2 regions of the Rhodosalinus sp. genome follow, and region 1 is predicted to be linked to the other one. Evidence: riboswitches for the same ligand, from Rfam matches in the RefSeq annotation. Region 1 holds a riboswitch; the other holds the start of a gene.
What was found. Region 1 has a riboswitch for cobalamin ahead of ACESL7_RS12295 (TonB-dependent receptor plug domain-containing protein). Riboswitches for the same ligand answer to the same signal wherever they lie in the genome.

Region 1 (4,976 bases):
GTGCTCGGTGGCGATGTTCGTGAAGCCCGCCGCGGACAGGATCTCGCCGGAGAGCGACCGGTCGCCGGATGTATAGCCGTTCGCGCCGTAAAGGGCGGCGCGCGGCTCCCGGTCGTCGACCTGCATGGCCGCGAGGCTGGCCTCGAAGCGCGCGATCATCTCTGCCGCCTCGTCCTCGCGCCCGAGCGCGGCGCCCATCTGGTGCATGCGTTCCGTGACGGCCGACAGGCCATGGGCCGGCTGGAAAACCTCGACCTCGATCCCCATGCGCTCCAGCATGCCGACCGTGGCCTGCGCCGTGTAGGCCCCGGCGAGCACGAGATCGGGCTCGAGCAGGTAGACCTCCTCGGCCCGCCCGCGGTTCTCGTCGTAGCGCTCCGCCTCCCGCGCCATGGCGGAACTGTAGGGATCGGAGGCGAGGTGGCTGACCGAGACGAGCTGCCCCGGCGCCGCCAGCATCATCGCCAGCTGGTCGGTGCAGAGGTTGATCGAGACGACGCGCTCGGGCGGCGTCTCGGGCGCCGCCTCGGGGGCCGGGGCCTCTTCGGCCCCGGCGCCGGCCGCCACGAGACAGAGCGCGGCGACCGTGGCCCGGCGTCGCTCAGAACGACGCACGCAGCCCCGCGAAGACGGCGCGGCCCGGCGTGTTGTAGCCGGCGGCGGTCTCGTAGTCCTCGTCCAGCGCATTCTCGACCCTCAGGTAGAGTTCGGAGGTGTCGGAGACGTCGTAGCCGACGCCCAGATTGACCAGAGTGTAGTCGCCGACCTTGTTGTCGGCAGGCGCGAAGGCGCTCGGCTCGATATCGGCCACGTGCCGGATTTCGCCGGTCGCGGACCACTTGTCGGTCAGGTCCGCCTCGGCGCCGAGCACGAGGTCGTGCCGCGGGACGCGCGTCAGCCGCGCGCCATCCGTTTCCGCATCCGTGTAGGTGTAGCTGCCATTCACGGTCACACGCTCGGTGACATCGTAGGCGCCGGACAGTTCCATGCCCTGCGAAACGGTCAGACCCGGCACCTGGCTGTAGCATCCGAAACCGCTGCCGCAGGCGGTCGCGGCACCGTCGAAGTCGATCAGATCCTCGATCTCGGTGTAAAAGACCGTCGCCTCGAGGACCGCCTGCTCGCCGAAGGCTTTCTCGACCCCCAGTTCGAAGCTCTTGCTCGTCTCGGGCTGGAGCGCCGGGTCGCCGTACTGGCTGTAACGTTCGAAAAGCGACGGCGCGCGGTAGCCGGTGCCGGCGACGGCTCTCAGCGTCACGTCCTCGCGGAGCATGTGGGTCAGCGCGAGGCGGCCCGTGGTCTCCACGCCGAAATCCGAGTTGTCGTCGCGGCGCAGCGCGACCGAGACGGTGGTCCGGTCGCTCGGCCGCCACCGGAGTTCACCGAAGGCGGCGAGAACGGTTTCGTCACGCTTGGCGACCGACGAGGTCTCGATCGTCTCCTCCGTCTGCGACAGCCCGAAATCGAGATCAGCCGTCGCGCCCAGCGTGGCGTTGCCTTCATACGCCAGTTCCGTCCGCGTCCCGTCGAAGGCCGTGATGGCGCCGCCGGGATCGCGCCGGTCGCTGACGAATTCGCTGTAGGACAGGCTGTGCGTGACCGGACCGGTGACCAGTTCGGCGAACACGCGTGCGCCGGTCTGTTCGGTCGTCGACTCGCCGCTGTTGTCGTCGTCAGCCCGGTCGATCTCGACATCGCTGTCACGCCGGAACGCGTTGGCGCCGAACGTCAGCGTTTCGGTCGCGGCGAAACGGCCCGACACGAGGATCTGCGTCTGGTCGAACCCGTCCTCTTCGTCGTCACCCGCCCGCGCCGAGATCCCGTCCGTTTCCACGCGCCCGAGCGTGAGCGCCACCTCGCCGCGCTCCGAGCGGAAGCCGGCGGAGGCGGAGCCCTTGACGGTGCCGAAGCTGCCCGCTTCCAGCAGCGCCTCGCCCGAGGCGCCGTCGCGCGTCGGCCGCCAGCTTTGCAGGTTGATCACGCCCCCGATCGCCTCGGACCCGTAGAGCGCCGATTGCGAGCCCTTCAGCACCTCGATCCGCGACAGGCCGCTCCCGACGAGCTGCCCGAAATTGAACGAGGTCTGGGTGCTCGACGGGTCGCTCACGTCGATCCCGTCGAGCCGGACGCCGATGTAGCTTGTATCCAGCCCGCGTATGCGCAGCGTCGTGTTCGCGCCCAGCCCGCCGTTGCCGGAGAAGCTCACGCCGGGCAGGCGGTCGAGCGTCTCGCGCGTGCCGGTGTCCCGGCCGCGGATCTCGTCGCCGGTCAGGACCTCGACGGTGGAGGCGACCTCGCCCTCCGGGACGGGGCTGAGGCTCGGCGAGACCACGAGGGTTCCAAGGTCGAATGCCTCCTGCCCCGCGGCCGACTGCGCCGCGAGCGTGGCGAGGCCCGCCACGAAAATCGTTCTGTTCATCGTACTGTCCCAGGTTCGGCGGCCCGGCGGGCCGCCCGAGTGCGTTTCCAGTTCGGGCAGGGAAAGGCAGGCTTTCCTCACCCAGTGACGACACCACGGCGGAAAGCACATCCGCAGTCCCGCACGCGCCCCGCGGCCGGACAGGGTGTTCGCTTCGGCAGGTCTCCTGACTTGCGGGTCGGCGCTTCCCCGGGCCTTCCCGGGCCACGTGGGCCCAGTGGCGTTTGCCGGGGTCGCTCGCCGCTTACAGTTGCGGGGGCAGTCGCGGATTTGGCCGAAGCCGCACCGCGTTCCCTTTTAACCGGACGCATGCGCCCGGACCGAAGCGGATACCAAGCTACCGAGCGGAGGCCGCGCTTGCAAGACCCGTGTCGCCGGGCGACGCGCCCGCTTGGCGCGGGCCGCGCGCCCGGCTACCACGCGCGGGAAGCGGGAACCTCGACCAAGCAGGGAGTCTGTCGATGCAGGACGACGTCAACGCGCGCCACGCCGAAAAGATGCGCCGGATCAAGGCCGCGCGGGAGCGGATGATGGCCACCAAGACCGAGCGCAAGGGCCTGATCATGGTCCACACCGGCAACGGCAAGGGCAAGTCGTCCTCGGGCTTCGGCATGATCATGCGCTGCATCGCGCACGGCATGCCCTGCGCCGTGGTGCAGTTCATCAAGGGCAACTGGCAGACGGGCGAAAAGACCTTCCTGCGCGAGCGCTTCCCGGAGGAGTGCCGCTTCTTCGTCTCCGGCGAGGGCTTCACCTGGGACACGCAGGACCGCGAACGCGACATCGAGGCGGCCGAGAACGGCTGGCGCATCGCGCAGGAGCAGATCCTCGATCCCGAGATCCGCTTCGTCCTGCTCGACGAGATCAACATCGCGCTGCGCTACGACTATCTCGACGCGGGCGAGGTGGCGGAGTTCCTGCTCACGCAGAAGCCCGAGATGACCCACGTCTGTCTCACCGGCCGCAACGCCAAGCCGGAGATCCTCGAGGTCGCCGACCTCGTCACCGAGATGACGCTGGTCAAGCACCCCTTCAAGGATCTGGGCGTGGTGGCCCAGAAGGGCGTGGAGTTCTGAGCCTTGGCGCGCGCGCTCATGCTGCAGGGCACCGGCTCCAACGTCGGCAAGTCGATGCTGGTCGCCGGGCTCTGCCGCGCGGCGCGCCGGCGCGGGCTCTCGGTCGCGCCCTTCAAGCCGCAGAACATGTCGAACAACGCCGCCGTGACCGCCGACGGCGGCGAGATCGGGCGCGCGCAGGCGCTGCAGGCGCTGGCCTGCGGGCTGGAACCGGTCACCGACATGAACCCCGTCCTGCTGAAGCCCGAGACCGACACCGGCGCGCAGGTCATCGTGCAGGGCAAGCGGCTGACCACCGCGCGGGCGCGGGACTACGGCGCGCTCAGGCCCCGCCTTCTCGACGCGGTGCTCGAGAGTTTCGCCCGGCTGCGCGCGGGCCATGATCTGGTGGTGGTCGAGGGCGCGGGCAGCCCGGCCGAGGTCAACCTGCGCCCGCGCGACATCGCCAACATGGGCTTCGCGCGCGCCGCCGACGTCCCCGTGGTGCTGGCCGGCGACATCGACCGGGGCGGCGTGATCGCGCAGATCGTCGGCACGCAGGCGGTCATCGACCCGGAGGACGCCGCGCTGATCCGCGGCTTCCTGATCAACAAGTTCCGCGGCGACCCGCGCCTCTTCGACGACGGCTACGCCGAGATCGCGCGGCACACCGGCTGGCCCGGCTTCGGCGTGCTGCCGTGGTTTCCCGAGGCCTGGCGCCTGCCGGCGGAGGACGCCGTGGAGATGGGCACGCCGCAGCGCGAGGGCGGGCTGCACGTGGTCTGCCTCGCCCTGTCGCGGATCGCGAACTTCGACGATCTCGACCCCCTGTCGCAGGAACCGGGCGTGCGGGTGACGATGCTCGGCCCCGGGCGCGCGCTGCCCGGCGACGCCGACGTGGTGATCCTGCCGGGCACCAAGGCGACGCGCGGCGATCTCGCCTTCCTCCGGGCGCAGGGATGGGACGTGGACCTTTCTGCGCATCTGCGCCGCGGCGGGCATGTGCTGGGCATCTGCGGCGGCTACCAGATGCTCGGCCGGAGCGTCGCCGACCCCGACGGCGCCGAGGGACCGCCGGGCCGCGACCCGGGGCTCGGGATGCTGGACGTCGAGACGGTGATGACCGCCGACAAGCAACTCACGCGGGTGGCGGCCACCCATGCCGCGAGCGGCCGGCCGTTCCACGGCTACGAGATCCACATCGGCCGCACCGAGGGGCCCGACCGCGCGCGGCCCTTCGCGCGCGTGGCGGGCCAGCCGGAGGGCGCCGTCTCGCCCTGCGGCCGGGTGCAGGGCAGCTACCTGCACGGCATGTTCCGTGACGACGGGTTCCGCGCCGCCTGGCTCGCGCAGTTCGGCGTCGCGGGGCGCGCGCGCTACGACGCGGGCGTCGAGACGGTGCTCGACGCGCTCGCGGACCACCTCGAGGCGCATCTCGACGTGGACGCCCTGCTCGCGGCCGCGTCGTGAGGGTCAGGGCGCGAGCGCCCGCTCCAGCCGCC
Region 2 (6,615 bases), on a different contig from region 1:
GGCGAGCAGGGAGCCCGCCCGCCCGCCGCCCATCGCGCGGGTCAGCTCGAGATTGCGCCGCGTCGCCGCGTCGATCTGCATGACGCCGCCTGCCGCCTCGCGCGCGGGCGGGCGCAGGAGCGGAAGCTGCCCCTTCTGCGTCAGCTCGAGATAGTCCACGAGCCCGCCCATCGCGGCGAGCTCCGGCCGCGTGAACATCCCGAACCCGTCGAGCGTGTCGACCCCGAAGAGCCGGGTCAGCCGCTTCTCCGCCCCCGTGCTGTCGAAGACCGATCGCGCGAGCGGCGTCATCGCGGCGCCGCCGTCGGTCACGATCGCGGCGCAGTCGGCCTCCAGCGTCTCGGGCAGGAGCACCTCCGCCGGGGCGAGCCGCGCAAGCTCCGGCCCGAGGCGCACGCGCGAAAGCGCCATGACGTGAAAGGCCCCGGTCGAGATGTCCGCCCAGGCGAGTGCGCCCTGCCCCTGCGCCTCCGCATAGGCGGCGAGGTAGTTGTGCCGCCGGGCCTCCAGCAGCGAATCCTCGGTCAGCGTGCCGGGCGTGACGAGGCGGATCACCTCGCGCCTGACCACGGCCTTGGCGCCGCGCTTCTTCGCCGCCTCGGGGCGCTCCATCTGCTCGCAGACGGCGACGCGGAAGCCCTTGCGGATCAGCGTGAGCATGTAGCTCTCGGCCGAATGCACCGGCACGCCGCACATCGGGATATCGTCGCCCCCGTGCTTGCCGCGCTTGGTGAGCGCGATGTCGAGCGCCGCCGCCGCCGCCGCGGCGTCGTCGAAGAACATCTCGTAGAAATCGCCCATCCGGTAGAACAGGAGCGCATCCGGGTGCTGCGCCTTGATCTCCAGATACTGCGCCATCATCGGCGTTGTGTCGGCCGCGGTCGTCAGCTTATACCTCCTGTCCACTTCAAGGACGCCTTGCCCCGCACCGGGGCGCGGGCGCATCTCCGGACGCGGTATCGCATATCCAATGATCGAGCCCTTTTCACTCATCGATCTGACCGGCCATGCCCCGGTGGCGCGCGGGGCCGAGCGCCGGGTCTATCTCCACCCCGACCGGGAAGACCGGGTGCTCAAGCTCATCATCCCGATCGCCGAACGCAAGCTCAATCCGCGCAGCATGCGCGGGCTGACGACACGTCTCTTTCCCTCGGTGCTCTACCGCTCGACCCTCGCCGAACAGAAGGAACAGGCGCGCGCGCTGTGTTCCTGGCGCGATGCCTGGGGCCGGCCGCCCTTCGCGCTGCACTTCGGCTTCGTGCCGACGAGCCTCGGCTGGGGCGCGGTGGCGCAGCGCGTCGCCAACCCGGACGGCGCGATCGGGCCGACCCTTCTGCAGCTCGCGCGGGCCGATGCCCTCGACGCGCGGGTGGTGGAGCTTCTGAACGACACGGTCACGCGCATCGTCCGCGCCGATCTCCGCGCCAGCGACCTGAACGCAAAGAACCTCGTGCTGGGCAGCCGCGGCGGGCCGGAGGAGGTGGTGCTCGTCGACGGCTTCGGCGACGTGCACGCCCTTCCGGTGCGCAACTGGTCGCGCCGCGCCAACCGCACGGGCCTGCGCCACGCCTTTGCGCGCATCGGGGGCAAGCTCGGCCTCGTCTGGCGCGACGCGGAATGGCGGTTCCACCTGCCGTGAGGGCGGCCTAGTGTAAAGCCCGGCCGCAGCGGAGGAGCCATGTCGAGGACCAAGTTCACCGAGGAGGAGGCGCTCGCCTTCCACCACGCGCCGACGCCGGGGAAATGGGCGATCACGGCGACGGTGCCGATGACGACCCAGCGCGACCTCAGCCTCGCCTATTCGCCGGGCGTCGCGGTGCCCTGCCTGCGCATCGCGGAGGAGCCGCAGGCGGCCTACGACTACACCAACAAGGGTAACCTCGTCGCCGTCGTCTCCAACGGCACCGCGGTGCTCGGCCTCGGCAACCTCGGCGCGCTGGGCTCCAAGCCGGTGATGGAGGGCAAGGCGGTGCTCTTCAAGCGCTTCGCCGATGTGGATTCCATCGACCTCGAGGTGGACACCGAGGACGTGGATGCCTTCGTGGACGCGGTAAAGCATCTCGGCCCCTCCTTCGGCGGCATCAACCTCGAGGATATCCGCGCGCCGGACTGCTTCGTCATCGAAGAGCGTCTCAAGGAAGCGATGGACATTCCCGTCTTCCACGACGACCAGCACGGCACGGCGGTGATCTGCGCGGCGGGTCTGATCAACGCGCTGCACATTTCGGGCAAGCGGATCGAGGACTGCCGCATCGTGCTCAACGGCGCGGGGGCGGCGGGCATCGCCTGCATCGAGCTTCTGAAGGCGATGGGCGCCCGGCCGCGGAACTGCATCGTCTGCGACACCAAGGGCGTGATCCACAAGGATCGCACCGAGGGCATGAACCAGTGGAAGTCGGCCCATGCGATCGAGACCGACCTGCGCACGCTCGAGGAGGCGATGGCGGGCGCCGACGTCTTCCTCGGCGTCTCGGTCAAGGGCGCGGTGACGCCCGCGATGGTCGAGAGCATGGCCGACAACCCGGTGATCTTCGCCATGGCGAACCCCGACCCGGAGATCACGCCGGAAGAGGCGCACGACGTGCGCCCCGACGCGATCGTGGCGACCGGGCGCTCGGACTATCCCAACCAGGTGAACAACGTCCTGGGCTTCCCCTATCTCTTCCGCGGCGCGCTCGACGTGAACGCGCGGGCGATCAACGAGGAGATGAAGATCGCCTGCGCCGAGGCGCTCGCCGCGCTCGCGCGGGAGGACGTGCCCGACGAGGTGGCGATGGCCTACGGGCGCAAGCTGTCCTTCGGGCGGGACTACATCATCCCGACGCCCTTCGACCCGCGGCTGATCTGGCGCGTGCCACCGGCGGTGGCGAAGGCGGGCATGGACACCGGCGCGGCGCGCCGGCCGATCGTGGACATGGAGGGCTACCAGGCGAGCCTGAAGGGCCGCATGGACCCGACGGCGAGCATCCTGCGCGGCATCACCGAGCGGGCGCGGCGCGCGCAGGCGCGCATGATCTTCGCCGAGGGTGACGACGTCCGCGTCCTGCGCGCCGCGGTCGCCTATCAGCGGTCGGGTTTCGGCACCGCGCTCGTCGTGGGCCGCGAGGCCGACGTGCGCACCAAGCTCGAGGCCGAGGGCATGGGCGACGCGGTGCGCGAACTCACCATCGTCAACGCCGCGAACACCGAACACCTCGAGAGCTACAAGGCCTTCCTCTACGCCCGGCTTCAGCGGCGCGGGCACGACATGGCCGACATCCACCGCCTCGCCGCGCGCGACCGGCACGTGTTCTCGGCGCTGATGCTTGCGCACGGGCACGGCGACGGGGTGGTGACCGGCGCGACGCGCAAGTCGGCGCATGTGATGGAGCTCATCAACCACGTCTTCGACGCCGACGCGGGTCACGGCGCGGCGGGGGTCACGGCGCTTCTGCACCGGGGGCGGATCGTGCTCGTCGCGGACACGCTCGTGCACGAATGGCCCGACGCGGAGGATCTTGCCACCATCGCCGAACGGGGGGCCGCGGTCGCGCGTCATCTCGGGCTCGATCCGCGGGTGGCCTTCGTCAGCTTCTCGACCTTCGGCTACCCGGTCTCCGAGCGCGCCGAGAAGATGCACGGCGCGCCGCAGGTGCTCGACGTGCGGGGCGTGGATTTCGAATACGAGGGCGAGATGACCGTCGACGTCGCGCTCAACGCGCAGGCGCAGGCGTCCTATCCCTTCCAGCGGCTGACCGGGCCGGCGAACATCCTCGTGGTGCCGGCGCGGCACTCGGCCTCGATCTCGGTCAAGCTCATGCAGGAGATGGGCGGCGCGACGGTGATCGGCCCGATCCTCGCGGGCGTGGACGCCTCGGTGCAGCTCTGCTCGACCGTCTCGACGGCGAACGACATCCTCAACATGGCCGTCCTCGCGGCCTGCAAGGTGGGTTGACGGCCGCGCACACACCCTCCGTCGCCGATATCGCCGGCGGAAAATGCGCGCCCACCCCGATCCTGCGCCCGGCGGGCCGCGGCCCGGTCAAGGAGTCGCCGGAGTCCCGGATGATCCGGCCGGCGCCCGCGCAAAGGCGAGCGCCGCGCGAATCGCGTCGAGCCCGTCGGTCAGCGCCGCCGGGCCGGGCTGCAGGATGAGGGGGGACTTGATTTCGTGGATCCGGCCGGCGCGTACCGCGGGCACGGTGTCGAACCCCGGGCGCGCGGCGATCTTCTCGGGGCGGACCTTCTTGCCGCACCACGAGGCGAGGATCACCTCCGGCCCCGCCGCGATCACGCGCTCGGGGGCGATGATCCGGTCGCGCGCCGCGCCGCAATCGGCCAGATCCGGGAAGGCGTCCTGCCCGCCGGCGATCCCGATCAGTTCCGAGACCCACTTGAGGCCGGAGATCATCGGCTCGTCCCATTCCTCGAAATAGACGACCGGGCGCGGACCGCCGCGCGCCTCGGCCGCGACCGACTCCAGCCGGCGCTCGTAATCCGCGGCCAGTCGCTCGGCCCGGGCGGGCTGTCCGACCGTCGCGCCCAGATGCCGGATCATGGCGAGGATGCCGGCGACGTCGCGCTGGTTGTAGCCCGTCACCGTGACGCCCGCGCGCAGAAGCTCGGCGGCGATGTCGGCTTGCAGGTCCGAGAAGGTGAGCACCAGATCGGGCTCGAGCGCGAGGATCCGGGGGATATCGGCCGAGGTGAAGGCCGAGACGCGCGGCTTCTCGCGGCGCACACGCTTCGGCCGGACCGCGTAGCCCGAGACGCCCACGATCCGGTCCTCCTCGCCCAGAAGGTAGAGCGTCTCGACCGTTTCCTCGGTCAGGCAGACGATGCGCTCTGGCGGAAACCGCCTCATGTCGCGCGCCGCGCCCGTGCGCCGCCGCGGCGCTTGCGCGGTGGCATGGCCAGCGGCAGGGGTGCGGGCGGCATGCGCGTCGAGGCCAGAAGCAGATCGCAGAAGGCCGCCACCGCGGGCGAGCGCCGGGCGCAGGGCACGGCGCGCGAATACGCGAGCATCGCTTGCTGCCGATAGTCGCCGTCGCCCGGCAGCGCGCCCAGCCATTGGATGTACCCGAGCCGGGCAAGACCCGCCGCCCGTGCGGGCGGCATGGGGCCGAGGTCGAGTTGCGAGATCGTCCGGTCCAGTAGCATCGCACCCTCCGTGCAGGGGCGGGCATCGGAAGTCGGGGAGGCCGTCGGCCGGAAGGCCGCTGATCCCGGTCTCTCCGCTCCGGGGCACCCCGCCCGGGTCGAGATCACCGCGGCGCATCGCGCCGGAGATGGCAGGTCTCCTGGCTCGCGGGTCCTCGCTCTTCCGGACCTTCCCGGGCTGGCGCCCAGTGGCGTTCTCCGGTCTCGCTCGCCGCTCACAGTTGCGGGGGCAGCCGCGGACTGGCCCGGGGGCGCACCGCGTTCCCTTTTCAGTCGGTCCCGTGAGGACCGACACCATCGGACGAAGGATCGCACAGGGCGCACGCCCTGTCCATGCCGGCGCGCGCCTCAGAAATCGAGGTTCTCGACGTTGAGGGCGTTTTCCTGAATGAACTCGCGGCGCGGTTCGACCACGTCGCCCATGAGCTTGGTGAAGAGATCGTCCGCCTCGGCCATGTCCTCGACACGCACCTGAAGCAGGGTGCGCGCCTCGGGGTCCAGCGTCGTCTCCCAGAGCTGGTTGGGATTCATCTCGCCCAGCCCCTTGTAGCGCTGCAGGGAGAGCCCGCGTTCGCCCTCTTCGAGAATCGCCTGCAGGAGCCCGAGGGGACCGTAGATGTTCGACTGGCGATCCTTGCGGACGAGGTGCGCGGGGCGCCGGTAGATCTCCTGCAGCGACTCCGTCAGCCGGCCGAGCTTGCGTGCCTCGCCCGAACGCAGCGCCGGCCCGTCGATGACGCGCACCTCCTCGACCCCGCGCACCACGCGGGCGAGGCGCAGGCCCTTGTCCTGCGTCGGCCGTCCCTGCCAGCCGCGCTCGTATTCCTCGGCGATCAGGTCCAGCCGCTCGGCCACCCGGTCGGCCACGCCCTGAAGGTCGGCGTCGGCCCGTCCCTCCTCGAAGGCGCCGGCGATGGCGGCCTGTTCGAGGATGTGGCGCGGGTAGTGCGTCGGGAAGGCGTCGAGAGTGCGTCGCACCTGTCGCGCCTCCTGCACCACGCGCTGAAGGTCCGGCCCCGCGATCTCCTCGCCGCTTTCAAGGCGCAGGGTCGCGCCGTCCGTGCCCTGATCGATCAGGAAGTCGGTGAGCGCCGCCTCGTCCTTGAGATAGACCTCCGACTTGCCGCGCCCGACCTTGTAGAGGGGCGGCTGCGCGATGAAGAGATGGCCATGCTCGATGAGCTCCGGCATCTGCCGGTAGAAGAACGTCAGCAGCAGGGTGCGGATGTGCGCGCCGTCCACGTCGGCGTCCGTCATGATGACGATCTTGTTGTAACGCAGCTTCGAGACGTCGAATTCGTCGCGCCCGATCCCGGTGCCGAGCGCCATCACGAGGTTGCCGATCTCCTGGCTCGAGAGCATCCGGTCGAAGCGCGCGCGCTCCACGTTCAGGATCTTGCCGCGGAGCGGCAGCACCGCCTGCGTGCGCCGGTCGCGGCCGGTCTGCGCGCTGCCGCCGGCGCTGTCGCCCTCGAC

Region 2: another riboswitch for cobalamin. It lies ahead of ACESL7_RS10535 (hypothetical protein); the one in region 1 lies ahead of ACESL7_RS12295 (TonB-dependent receptor plug domain-containing protein).

The regions. Positions count from the first base shown of each region.
Region 1 is NZ_JAWLFS010000201.1:424-5,399, reverse strand. It holds partial or broken gene ACESL7_RS12300 (ABC transporter substrate-binding protein) at 1-615, opposite strand, end outside; gene ACESL7_RS12295 (TonB-dependent receptor plug domain-containing protein) at 602-2,419, opposite strand; cobalamin riboswitch at 2,559-2,759, opposite strand; gene cobO (cob(I)yrinic acid a,c-diamide adenosyltransferase) at 2,881-3,495, shown strand; gene ACESL7_RS12285 (cobyric acid synthase) at 3,499-4,944, shown strand; partial or broken gene ACESL7_RS12280 (aminotransferase class I/II-fold pyridoxal phosphate-dependent enzyme) at 4,948-4,976, opposite strand, start outside.
Region 2 is NZ_JAWLFS010000148.1:912-7,526, forward strand. It holds partial or broken gene mutS (DNA mismatch repair protein MutS) at 1-861, opposite strand, end outside; gene ACESL7_RS10520 (YrbL family protein) at 971-1,639, shown strand; gene ACESL7_RS10525 (NADP-dependent malic enzyme) at 1,679-3,934, shown strand; gene ACESL7_RS10530 (cobalamin-binding protein) at 4,022-4,843, opposite strand; gene ACESL7_RS10535 (hypothetical protein) at 4,840-5,139, opposite strand; cobalamin riboswitch at 5,253-5,451, opposite strand; partial or broken gene ACESL7_RS10540 (toprim domain-containing protein) at 5,488-6,615, opposite strand, start outside.